Regions from separate parts of the Acidovorax sp. SRB_24 genome, predicted to be linked through region 1. Evidence: riboswitches for the same ligand, from Rfam matches in the RefSeq annotation. Region 1 holds a riboswitch; the other holds the start of a gene.
The links. Region 1 has a riboswitch for thiamine pyrophosphate ahead of B2J89_RS06935 (FAD-dependent oxidoreductase). Riboswitches for the same ligand answer to the same signal wherever they lie in the genome.
Positions count from the first base shown of each region.

Region 1 (5,032 bases):
CACCAGCGGCCGCGCGGCGCTGCGCGGCACCTGGGCCGGCTATGCGCTGGCCAACATCTGGTGCTATGCGCTTGGCGTGCTCGTCGCGCTGGTGCTGCCCAGCCAGGACCTGGTGACCGCGCTGCTGCTGGCGCAGGGCGGGCTGATCGCGCTGTCGCTGATCCTCATCGACGAAGTCGACAACGCCTATGGCGACGCCTATTCAGGCGCCGTCTCGGCCCACGCCCTGCGGCCGCGCTGGAGCGTACGCCGCTGGGGCATCGCGATCGCGCTGCTGTGCACGCTGCTGGCGCTGGTGCTGCCGATGCACAGCCTCGAACCCTTCCTGCTGCTGCTCAGCTCGGTCTTCGTGCCGCTGTTTGGCGTGATCCTGGGGCGCCTGGCCTTTGGCGCCAGCGCTGCGGCCTTGCTGGCGCAGGCACGCCAGGCGCATGCCGCGCCGATCGCGCTGTGGCTGGCGGGCATCGCGTTCTACCACCTGGTGCCCCGACTCGCGCCGGCGCTGGGCTCGGCCCTGCCGACGCTCGCGCTGTGCTTCGTGCTGGCCTATGCCACGCGCACCCGGCCCGGCGCCGGCACGCTGGCCGCAGGCGCGCGGCAGGCCTGACAAGCGCGGCCCCGCGTCGGCCCCCCGCGCCCGCGCAGCGCTATTCAAAGATGAGCACTGTGCGCACGCTGGTCCTGGGATTCAGAGCAAAACCCACCTGAAACCCAAGCTGTGCCAGCGCCAGCAGCTCACTTTTTATCGAAAGTGCAGGAACTTCACCGGCAGCGCCCTGTCGGACCGGGCGCATGGATCCCATGCGTTTGTCTCAAAGGAGTGTTGTTCCCGTGCTGTTTCTGTCCCGCCGTCTCTCGCTTTCCGTGGCCGCCCTTGGCCTGGCTGCAGCCGCCGCCTTGTCCAGCCTGCCCGCGGCCGCCGCCGCACGCGCGCAAGAATTCGTCAGCGTGAAGGGCTCCAGCGTGAACGTGCGCGAAACGCCCACGACCCGTTCGGCCACGCTGTGGGAGCTGGCCTCGGGCTACCCGCTGCAGGTCCTGCAGCGCAAGGGCCAGTGGCTGCGGGTGAAGGATTACGAGGCCACGCTGGGCTGGATCCATGCCCCGCTGACCCACAAGGTGCCGCACATGGTGGTCACCGCCCACACGGCAAACCTGCGCGCGGGCCCCGGCCAGCAGCACCGGCGCGTGGGCCAGCTGGACCAGCACGAGGTCGTGAAGACGCTGAAAAAATCGGGCGATTGGGCGCAGGTGCAGCGCGAAGGCGGGCAAAAGGGCTGGATCGCGCGGCGGCTGGCCTGGGGCTGGTAAGCAAAGACCGGGCGGGCTCGCGGGCCCGCCAGCTCAATGGTGCAGCACGCGCTGCGCCACGGGCGCATAGCCGTGGTTCAGCGGCCCGTGCCCGTGCCCGGTGCACACCGCGGCGCCGGCGGCGATCGCGCCCAGGACGTAGGCGCGCGCCTGTTCCACCGCCTGCGGCAGCGGCAGGCCCAGTGCCAGGTGCGCGGCAATGGCCGACGACAGCGTGCAGCCCGTGCCGTGGCCGTTGTGCGTGGCAATGCGCGGCGACTGCAGGCGCAGCCGCCCCCCGCCGGCCAGCGCCAGCACATCGATCACGGTGTCGCCGGGCAGGTGCCCGCCCTTGAGCAGCACGGCCGGCGCGCCCAGCGCCAGCAGCGCGCTGGCCGCATCGTCGAGTGCATCGGCACCGTCGATGGTGCGGCCCAGCAGCAGCGCCGCTTCGTCAAGATTCGGCGTGACGACGGTGGCCAGCGGAAACAGCTCCTCCACCAGCACGCCCACGGTCTCCTGCGACATCAGGCGGTCGCCGCTGGTGGCGACCATGACGGGGTCGAGCACCACCTGCAGCATCTGGTGGCGGGCAATCGCCTTGACGACCACGCGCACCACCTCGGGCGAGTGCAGCATGCCGATCTTGACGGCGTCCACGCCGATGTCCTCAGCCACGGCGTCGATCTGCGCGCGCAGCATGTCGGGCGGAATGCCGTGGATGGCGCGCACGCCCTGCGTGTTCTGCGCGGTGATCGCGCTGATGGCGGTCATGCCGTAGCAGCCCAGCGCGCTGAAGGTCTTGAGGTCGGCCTGGATGCCGGCGCCACCGCCGCTGTCGGAGCCGGCAATCGAGAGCACGCGGACGTAGCGCGCGGGCCTGGCGGCCGGGAGGGTCGTTTGAGTCATGGCAAAAATTATGGCCTATGCGCCACATCAAGACGGGCGCTGGCGGCTTGTGCTGTAATTCTTGCCAGGACGAAACAGGGGTGTCCCGCCAGGCTGGCGCGGACTGAGAAACACCCTGGGGCCGAGCCAACGCAGGCCCCGTTACCCGATCCAGGTCATGCTGGCGTGGGGAGTTTCCAGCACAGGCGCCCGCCCGTTTTGTCCGTGCACCCACACCAACGGACAACGATGATTGCTCACCCTTCCTCTTTTGCGATTCTGGGCGCCGGCCTCATGGGCCGGCTGCTGGCGGTGTCACTGGCGCGTGCCGGCCATGCGGTGGCCGTGTACGAGGCGCAGGACGCCAGCGGCCAGGGCAGCGCCGCGCGCGTGGCGGCCGCCATGCTGGCGCCGCTGGCCGAGTCGGCCGTGACGGAGCCCGGCGTGGTGCGCATGGGCCAGCACGCGCTCACGCGCTGGCCACAGCTGCTGGCAGACCTGCAAGCGCCGGTGTTCTTCCAGCAAAACGGCACGTTGGTGGTCTGGCACCGGCAGGATGCACAGGAGGCGGCGCGCCTGCGCCTGCAGTTCGAGACCACGCACAGCGCGCTGCCGGCACTGCCCGCCATGCAGGCGCTCGACAGCGCCGGCATGGCGCGCCTGGAGCCGGCCCTGGCCGGGCGCTTTGCGCAGGGCATGTACCTGCCCGGCGAAGGCCAGCTCGACAACCGCCAGCTGCTGGACGCGCTGGCGCGCGAGATGGCGCAGCGGGGCGTGGCCGTGCACTGGAACACGCCGCGGGAGCCGGCCGACTTCGCCCCCGGCACGCCGGGCCAGCCCGACTGGCTGCTCGACTGCCGCGGCCTGGGCGCACGCGCGCAGTGGCGCGAGCTGCGCGGTGTGCGCGGCGAGGTCGTGCGCGTGCACGCACCCGAGGTGACGCTGCAACGCCCCACGCGCCTGGTGCACCCGCGCTACCCGATCTACATCGCGCCCAAGCAGGACCACCTGTTCGTGATCGGCGCGACCGAAATCGAGTCCGACGACCTCTCGCCCGCCAGCGTGCGCTCGGCGCTGGAGCTGCTCAGCGCCGCCTACGCCGTGCATTCGGGCTTTGCCGAAGCGCGCATCGTCGAGATCGCCACCCAATGCCGCCCCACCCTGCCCGACAACCTGCCCGCCATCCGCCAGACGGCGGAGCGCGTGCTCGAAGTCAACGGCCTGTACCGGCACGGCTTCATGATCGCGCCCGCCCTGCTCGACGTGGTGCTGGAGCTGCTGCAGACCGGACAATCGCCCCTGGCCAGCGCCTTCGACCTGGCCGTGGATTTACACAGCGCGACGAGCGCCCTCTCTTTGCCATGAACATCACCATCAACCAGACACCGCACCAGCTGCCCGACGGCGCCACGGTGGCCGACGCCCTGGCCGCCATCACGGCGCGGCCGCCGTTCGCGGTCGCCGTCAACACCGTCTTCGTGCCCAGCACCGAGCACGCACGCCACCTGCTGCAGGCGGGCGACCGCGTGGAAGTCATTTCTCCCGTCACCGGCGGCTAGCGCCGCGCATTGCCATGAACACCACCCCTTCTGACGACGCCCTGGTCCTGTACGGCCAGTCCTTCTCCAGCCGCCTGCTGCTGGGCACGGCTCGCTACCCGTCGCCGGCCACGCTCAAGGCCGCGGTGCAGCGCGCCCGCCCGGCCATGGTCACGGCCTCGCTGCGCCGCCAGGGCAGCGGCGATGCGGACGCAGGCCACAACAGCTTTTGGGAGCTGCTGCGCGAGCTCGACGTGCCGGTGCTGCCCAACACCGCGGGCTGCCACAGCGTGCAGGAGGCCATCACCACCTCGCACATGGCGCGCGAGGTGTTCAACACGCCGTGGATCAAGCTCGAAGTGATCGGCGACGACTACACGCTGCAGCCCGACACGCTGAACCTGGTCGCCGCGGCCGAGCAGCTCATCCGCGACGGGTTCTACGTGCTGCCCTACTGCACCGAAGACCTGGTGCTGTGCCAGCGCCTGGTCGACGTCGGCTGCCAGGCCGTCATGCCCTGGGCGGCGCCGATCGGCACCGGGCGCGGCCCCGTCAACCCCTATGCGCTGCAGGTGCTGCGCGAGCGGCTGGCCGTGCCGCTGCTGGTCGATGCGGGCCTGGGCCTGCCCTCGCATGCCTGCCAGGTGATGGAATGGGGCTACGACGGCGTGCTGCTGAATACCGCCGTGGCGCTGGCGCAGGACCCGGTCGCGATGGCCGGCGCCTTTGCCGACGCCGTGCAGGCCGGCCGCAGCGCACGCCGCGCCGGCGCCATGCAGCCACAGCACAGTGCCCAGCCCAGCACGCCGGTGCTGGGCACGCCGTTCTGGCACCACGAGCAGCCCTCGGCCTGAGACCCCAGCCATGATCGACACCGACACCCTGGCCCAGGACATCGTGCGCCACCACACGGGCACGTTCACGCCGAGCACGCCACAGCCCGTCCCGGCATCCGAGGGCACCTCTCCGGTGTACCGCGCGGCGCTGGCGGCCTGCAGCGCTCTCGGCTTCATCGCCGCCGATGCCCGCTGCCTGGCGCGCGCCTGGCAGGCCCGCGCCGAGCGCACAGGCGCTGTCGATGCCGCAACCTGGCCCGATGAGCCCCAAGACTTCGGCCTGCAGGCGCTGCCACAGCAAAACGCCTTCGCCGCGTGCCCGCGGGCGCTCGGCCTGTACGCGGTGCTGCCCGACGCCGCCTGGGTCGGCCGCATGGCGCGCGCCGGCGTGCCGACGGTGCAGCTGCGCTTCAAGAGCGAGGACGCCGCCACCATCGCGCACGAGGTGCAGGCCGCTGTGCACGCGGTGCAGGGCACGGG
Region 1 covers NZ_MWOM01000013.1:84,888-89,919, forward strand. Annotated here, with positions in the region: gene B2J89_RS06920 (cytosine permease) at 1-607, shown strand, start outside; gene B2J89_RS06925 (SH3 domain-containing protein) at 865-1,311, shown strand; gene thiD (bifunctional hydroxymethylpyrimidine kinase/phosphomethylpyrimidine kinase) at 1,345-2,199, opposite strand; TPP riboswitch at 2,266-2,388, shown strand; gene B2J89_RS06935 (FAD-dependent oxidoreductase) at 2,428-3,543, shown strand; gene thiS (sulfur carrier protein ThiS) at 3,540-3,737, shown strand; gene B2J89_RS06945 (thiazole synthase) at 3,752-4,570, shown strand; gene B2J89_RS06950 (thiamine phosphate synthase) at 4,581-5,032, shown strand, end outside.

Region 2 (5,032 bases), on a different contig from region 1:
CCGCACGGAGCCTTTTCATGACACAGCCCGCCACCCCCGCCAACGAGGCGCTGGCCCCCATTTCCGCCGACCGGCGCGTGTTCCAGTGGCACGACCACGCCTCGCTGTGGTTCAGCCTGGGCGTAGGCCTGCTGGTGATGCAGGTGGGCGCCTACCTGATGCCCGCCATGGGCACGCAAGACGCGCTGCTGGCCATCGTGTTCGGCTCGCTGCTCGGCGCCGGCCTGCTCGGCTGGGTGGCCAAGATCGGCTGCGACAGCGGCCTGGCCAGCGCCGGGCTGATGCACGCGGTGTACGGCCGCGCGTTCGCGCGCCTGCCCATCGTGCTCAACATCGTGCAGCTGATCGGCTGGGGCACCTTCGAACTGGTGGTGATGCGCGACGCCACCGTCGCCATCGGCCGCCAGTCGGGCAGCCTGCTGGCGCCCCACTGGCCGGTGCTCGCCACGCTGCTGTGGGGCGGTGTCGTGACGCTGCTCATCAGCGGCTCCATGGTGCAGCTGGTGCGCCGCATCATCGCGCGCGTGGCGCTGCCATTGGTGGTGCTGTCGCTCGTGTGGCTGAGCTGGCAGTTCCTGTCGCTGGCGCAGGCACAGGGCCTGGCAGACCTCTGGCAGCGCCGCGGCGAAGGCGGCATGGGCGTGATGCCCGCGCTCGACCTGGTGATCGCCATGCCGATCAGCTGGCTGCCGCTGGTCGCCGACTATGCGCGCCACGGCACCAGCGGCCGCGCGGCGCTGCGCGGCACCTGGGCCGGCTATGCGCTGGCCAACATCTGGTGCTATGCGCTTGGCGTGCTCGTCGCGCTGGTGCTGCCCAGCCAGGACCTGGTGACCGCGCTGCTGCTGGCGCAGGGCGGGCTGATCGCGCTGTCGCTGATCCTCATCGACGAAGTCGACAACGCCTATGGCGACGCCTATTCAGGCGCCGTCTCGGCCCACGCCCTGCGGCCGCGCTGGAGCGTACGCCGCTGGGGCATCGCGATCGCGCTGCTGTGCACGCTGCTGGCGCTGGTGCTGCCGATGCACAGCCTCGAACCCTTCCTGCTGCTGCTCAGCTCGGTCTTCGTGCCGCTGTTTGGCGTGATCCTGGGGCGCCTGGCCTTTGGCGCCAGCGCTGCGGCCTTGCTGGCGCAGGCACGCCAGGCGCATGCCGCGCCGATCGCGCTGTGGCTGGCGGGCATCGCGTTCTACCACCTGGTGCCCCGACTCGCGCCGGCGCTGGGCTCGGCCCTGCCGACGCTCGCGCTGTGCTTCGTGCTGGCCTATGCCACGCGCACCCGGCCCGGCGCCGGCACGCTGGCCGCAGGCGCGCGGCAGGCCTGACAAGCGCGGCCCCGCGTCGGCCCCCCGCGCCCGCGCAGCGCTATTCAAAGATGAGCACTGTGCGCACGCTGGTCCTGGGATTCAGAGCAAAACCCACCTGAAACCCAAGCTGTGCCAGCGCCAGCAGCTCACTTTTTATCGAAAGTGCAGGAACTTCACCGGCAGCGCCCTGTCGGACCGGGCGCATGGATCCCATGCGTTTGTCTCAAAGGAGTGTTGTTCCCGTGCTGTTTCTGTCCCGCCGTCTCTCGCTTTCCGTGGCCGCCCTTGGCCTGGCTGCAGCCGCCGCCTTGTCCAGCCTGCCCGCGGCCGCCGCCGCACGCGCGCAAGAATTCGTCAGCGTGAAGGGCTCCAGCGTGAACGTGCGCGAAACGCCCACGACCCGTTCGGCCACGCTGTGGGAGCTGGCCTCGGGCTACCCGCTGCAGGTCCTGCAGCGCAAGGGCCAGTGGCTGCGGGTGAAGGATTACGAGGCCACGCTGGGCTGGATCCATGCCCCGCTGACCCACAAGGTGCCGCACATGGTGGTCACCGCCCACACGGCAAACCTGCGCGCGGGCCCCGGCCAGCAGCACCGGCGCGTGGGCCAGCTGGACCAGCACGAGGTCGTGAAGACGCTGAAAAAATCGGGCGATTGGGCGCAGGTGCAGCGCGAAGGCGGGCAAAAGGGCTGGATCGCGCGGCGGCTGGCCTGGGGCTGGTAAGCAAAGACCGGGCGGGCTCGCGGGCCCGCCAGCTCAATGGTGCAGCACGCGCTGCGCCACGGGCGCATAGCCGTGGTTCAGCGGCCCGTGCCCGTGCCCGGTGCACACCGCGGCGCCGGCGGCGATCGCGCCCAGGACGTAGGCGCGCGCCTGTTCCACCGCCTGCGGCAGCGGCAGGCCCAGTGCCAGGTGCGCGGCAATGGCCGACGACAGCGTGCAGCCCGTGCCGTGGCCGTTGTGCGTGGCAATGCGCGGCGACTGCAGGCGCAGCCGCCCCCCGCCGGCCAGCGCCAGCACATCGATCACGGTGTCGCCGGGCAGGTGCCCGCCCTTGAGCAGCACGGCCGGCGCGCCCAGCGCCAGCAGCGCGCTGGCCGCATCGTCGAGTGCATCGGCACCGTCGATGGTGCGGCCCAGCAGCAGCGCCGCTTCGTCAAGATTCGGCGTGACGACGGTGGCCAGCGGAAACAGCTCCTCCACCAGCACGCCCACGGTCTCCTGCGACATCAGGCGGTCGCCGCTGGTGGCGACCATGACGGGGTCGAGCACCACCTGCAGCATCTGGTGGCGGGCAATCGCCTTGACGACCACGCGCACCACCTCGGGCGAGTGCAGCATGCCGATCTTGACGGCGTCCACGCCGATGTCCTCAGCCACGGCGTCGATCTGCGCGCGCAGCATGTCGGGCGGAATGCCGTGGATGGCGCGCACGCCCTGCGTGTTCTGCGCGGTGATCGCGCTGATGGCGGTCATGCCGTAGCAGCCCAGCGCGCTGAAGGTCTTGAGGTCGGCCTGGATGCCGGCGCCACCGCCGCTGTCGGAGCCGGCAATCGAGAGCACGCGGACGTAGCGCGCGGGCCTGGCGGCCGGGAGGGTCGTTTGAGTCATGGCAAAAATTATGGCCTATGCGCCACATCAAGACGGGCGCTGGCGGCTTGTGCTGTAATTCTTGCCAGGACGAAACAGGGGTGTCCCGCCAGGCTGGCGCGGACTGAGAAACACCCTGGGGCCGAGCCAACGCAGGCCCCGTTACCCGATCCAGGTCATGCTGGCGTGGGGAGTTTCCAGCACAGGCGCCCGCCCGTTTTGTCCGTGCACCCACACCAACGGACAACGATGATTGCTCACCCTTCCTCTTTTGCGATTCTGGGCGCCGGCCTCATGGGCCGGCTGCTGGCGGTGTCACTGGCGCGTGCCGGCCATGCGGTGGCCGTGTACGAGGCGCAGGACGCCAGCGGCCAGGGCAGCGCCGCGCGCGTGGCGGCCGCCATGCTGGCGCCGCTGGCCGAGTCGGCCGTGACGGAGCCCGGCGTGGTGCGCATGGGCCAGCACGCGCTCACGCGCTGGCCACAGCTGCTGGCAGACCTGCAAGCGCCGGTGTTCTTCCAGCAAAACGGCACGTTGGTGGTCTGGCACCGGCAGGATGCACAGGAGGCGGCGCGCCTGCGCCTGCAGTTCGAGACCACGCACAGCGCGCTGCCGGCACTGCCCGCCATGCAGGCGCTCGACAGCGCCGGCATGGCGCGCCTGGAGCCGGCCCTGGCCGGGCGCTTTGCGCAGGGCATGTACCTGCCCGGCGAAGGCCAGCTCGACAACCGCCAGCTGCTGGACGCGCTGGCGCGCGAGATGGCGCAGCGGGGCGTGGCCGTGCACTGGAACACGCCGCGGGAGCCGGCCGACTTCGCCCCCGGCACGCCGGGCCAGCCCGACTGGCTGCTCGACTGCCGCGGCCTGGGCGCACGCGCGCAGTGGCGCGAGCTGCGCGGTGTGCGCGGCGAGGTCGTGCGCGTGCACGCACCCGAGGTGACGCTGCAACGCCCCACGCGCCTGGTGCACCCGCGCTACCCGATCTACATCGCGCCCAAGCAGGACCACCTGTTCGTGATCGGCGCGACCGAAATCGAGTCCGACGACCTCTCGCCCGCCAGCGTGCGCTCGGCGCTGGAGCTGCTCAGCGCCGCCTACGCCGTGCATTCGGGCTTTGCCGAAGCGCGCATCGTCGAGATCGCCACCCAATGCCGCCCCACCCTGCCCGACAACCTGCCCGCCATCCGCCAGACGGCGGAGCGCGTGCTCGAAGTCAACGGCCTGTACCGGCACGGCTTCATGATCGCGCCCGCCCTGCTCGACGTGGTGCTGGAGCTGCTGCAGACCGGACAATCGCCCCTGGCCAGCGCCTTCGACCTGGCCGTGGATTTACACAGCGCGACGAGCGCCCTCTCTTTGCCATGAACATCACCATCAACCAGACACCGCACCAGCTGCCCGACGGCGCCACGGTGGCCGACGCCCTGGCCGCCATCACGGCGCGGCCGCCGTTCGCGGTCGCCGTCAACACCGTCTTCGTGCCCAGCACCGAGCACGCACGCCACCTGCTGCAGGCGGGCGACCGCGTGGAAGTCATTTCTCCCGTCACCGGCGGCTAGCGCCGCGCATTGCCATGAACACCACCCCTTCTGACGACGCCCTGGTCCTGTACGGCCAGTCCTTCTCCAGCCGCCTGCTGCTGGGCACGGCTCGCTACCCGTCGCCGGCCACGCTCAAGGCCGCGGTGCAGCGCGCCCGCCCGGCCATGGTCACGGCCTCGCTGCGCCGCCAGGGCAGCGGCGATGCGGACGCAGGCCACAACAGCTTTTGGGAGCTGCTGCGCGAGCTCGACGTGCCGGTGCTGCCCAACACCGCGGGCTGCCACAGCGTGCAGGAGGCCATCACCACCTCGCACATGGCGCGCGAGGTGTTCAACACGCCGTGGATCAAGCTCGAAGTGATCGGCGACGACTACACGCTGCAGCCCGACACGCTGAACCTGGTCGCCGCGGCCGAGCAGCTCATCCGCGACGGGTTCTACGTGCTGCCCTACTGCACCGAAGACCTGGTGCTGTGCCAGCGCCTGGTCGACGTCGGCTGCCAGGCCGTCATGCCCTGGGCGGCGCCGATCGGCACCGGGCGCGGCCCCGTCAACCCCTATGCGCTGCAGGTGCTGCGCGAGCGGCTGGCCGTGCC
Region 2 covers NZ_MWOM01000012.1:84,178-89,209, forward strand. Annotated here, with positions in the region: gene B2J89_RS06450 (cytosine permease) at 18-1,325, shown strand; gene B2J89_RS06455 (SH3 domain-containing protein) at 1,583-2,029, shown strand; gene thiD (bifunctional hydroxymethylpyrimidine kinase/phosphomethylpyrimidine kinase) at 2,063-2,917, opposite strand; TPP riboswitch at 2,984-3,106, shown strand; gene B2J89_RS06465 (FAD-dependent oxidoreductase) at 3,146-4,261, shown strand; gene thiS (sulfur carrier protein ThiS) at 4,258-4,455, shown strand; gene B2J89_RS06475 (thiazole synthase) at 4,470-5,032, shown strand, end outside.
Region 2: it holds a riboswitch for thiamine pyrophosphate, as region 1 does, so the genes downstream of both, B2J89_RS06465 (FAD-dependent oxidoreductase) here and B2J89_RS06935 (FAD-dependent oxidoreductase) in region 1, are expected to answer to the same signal.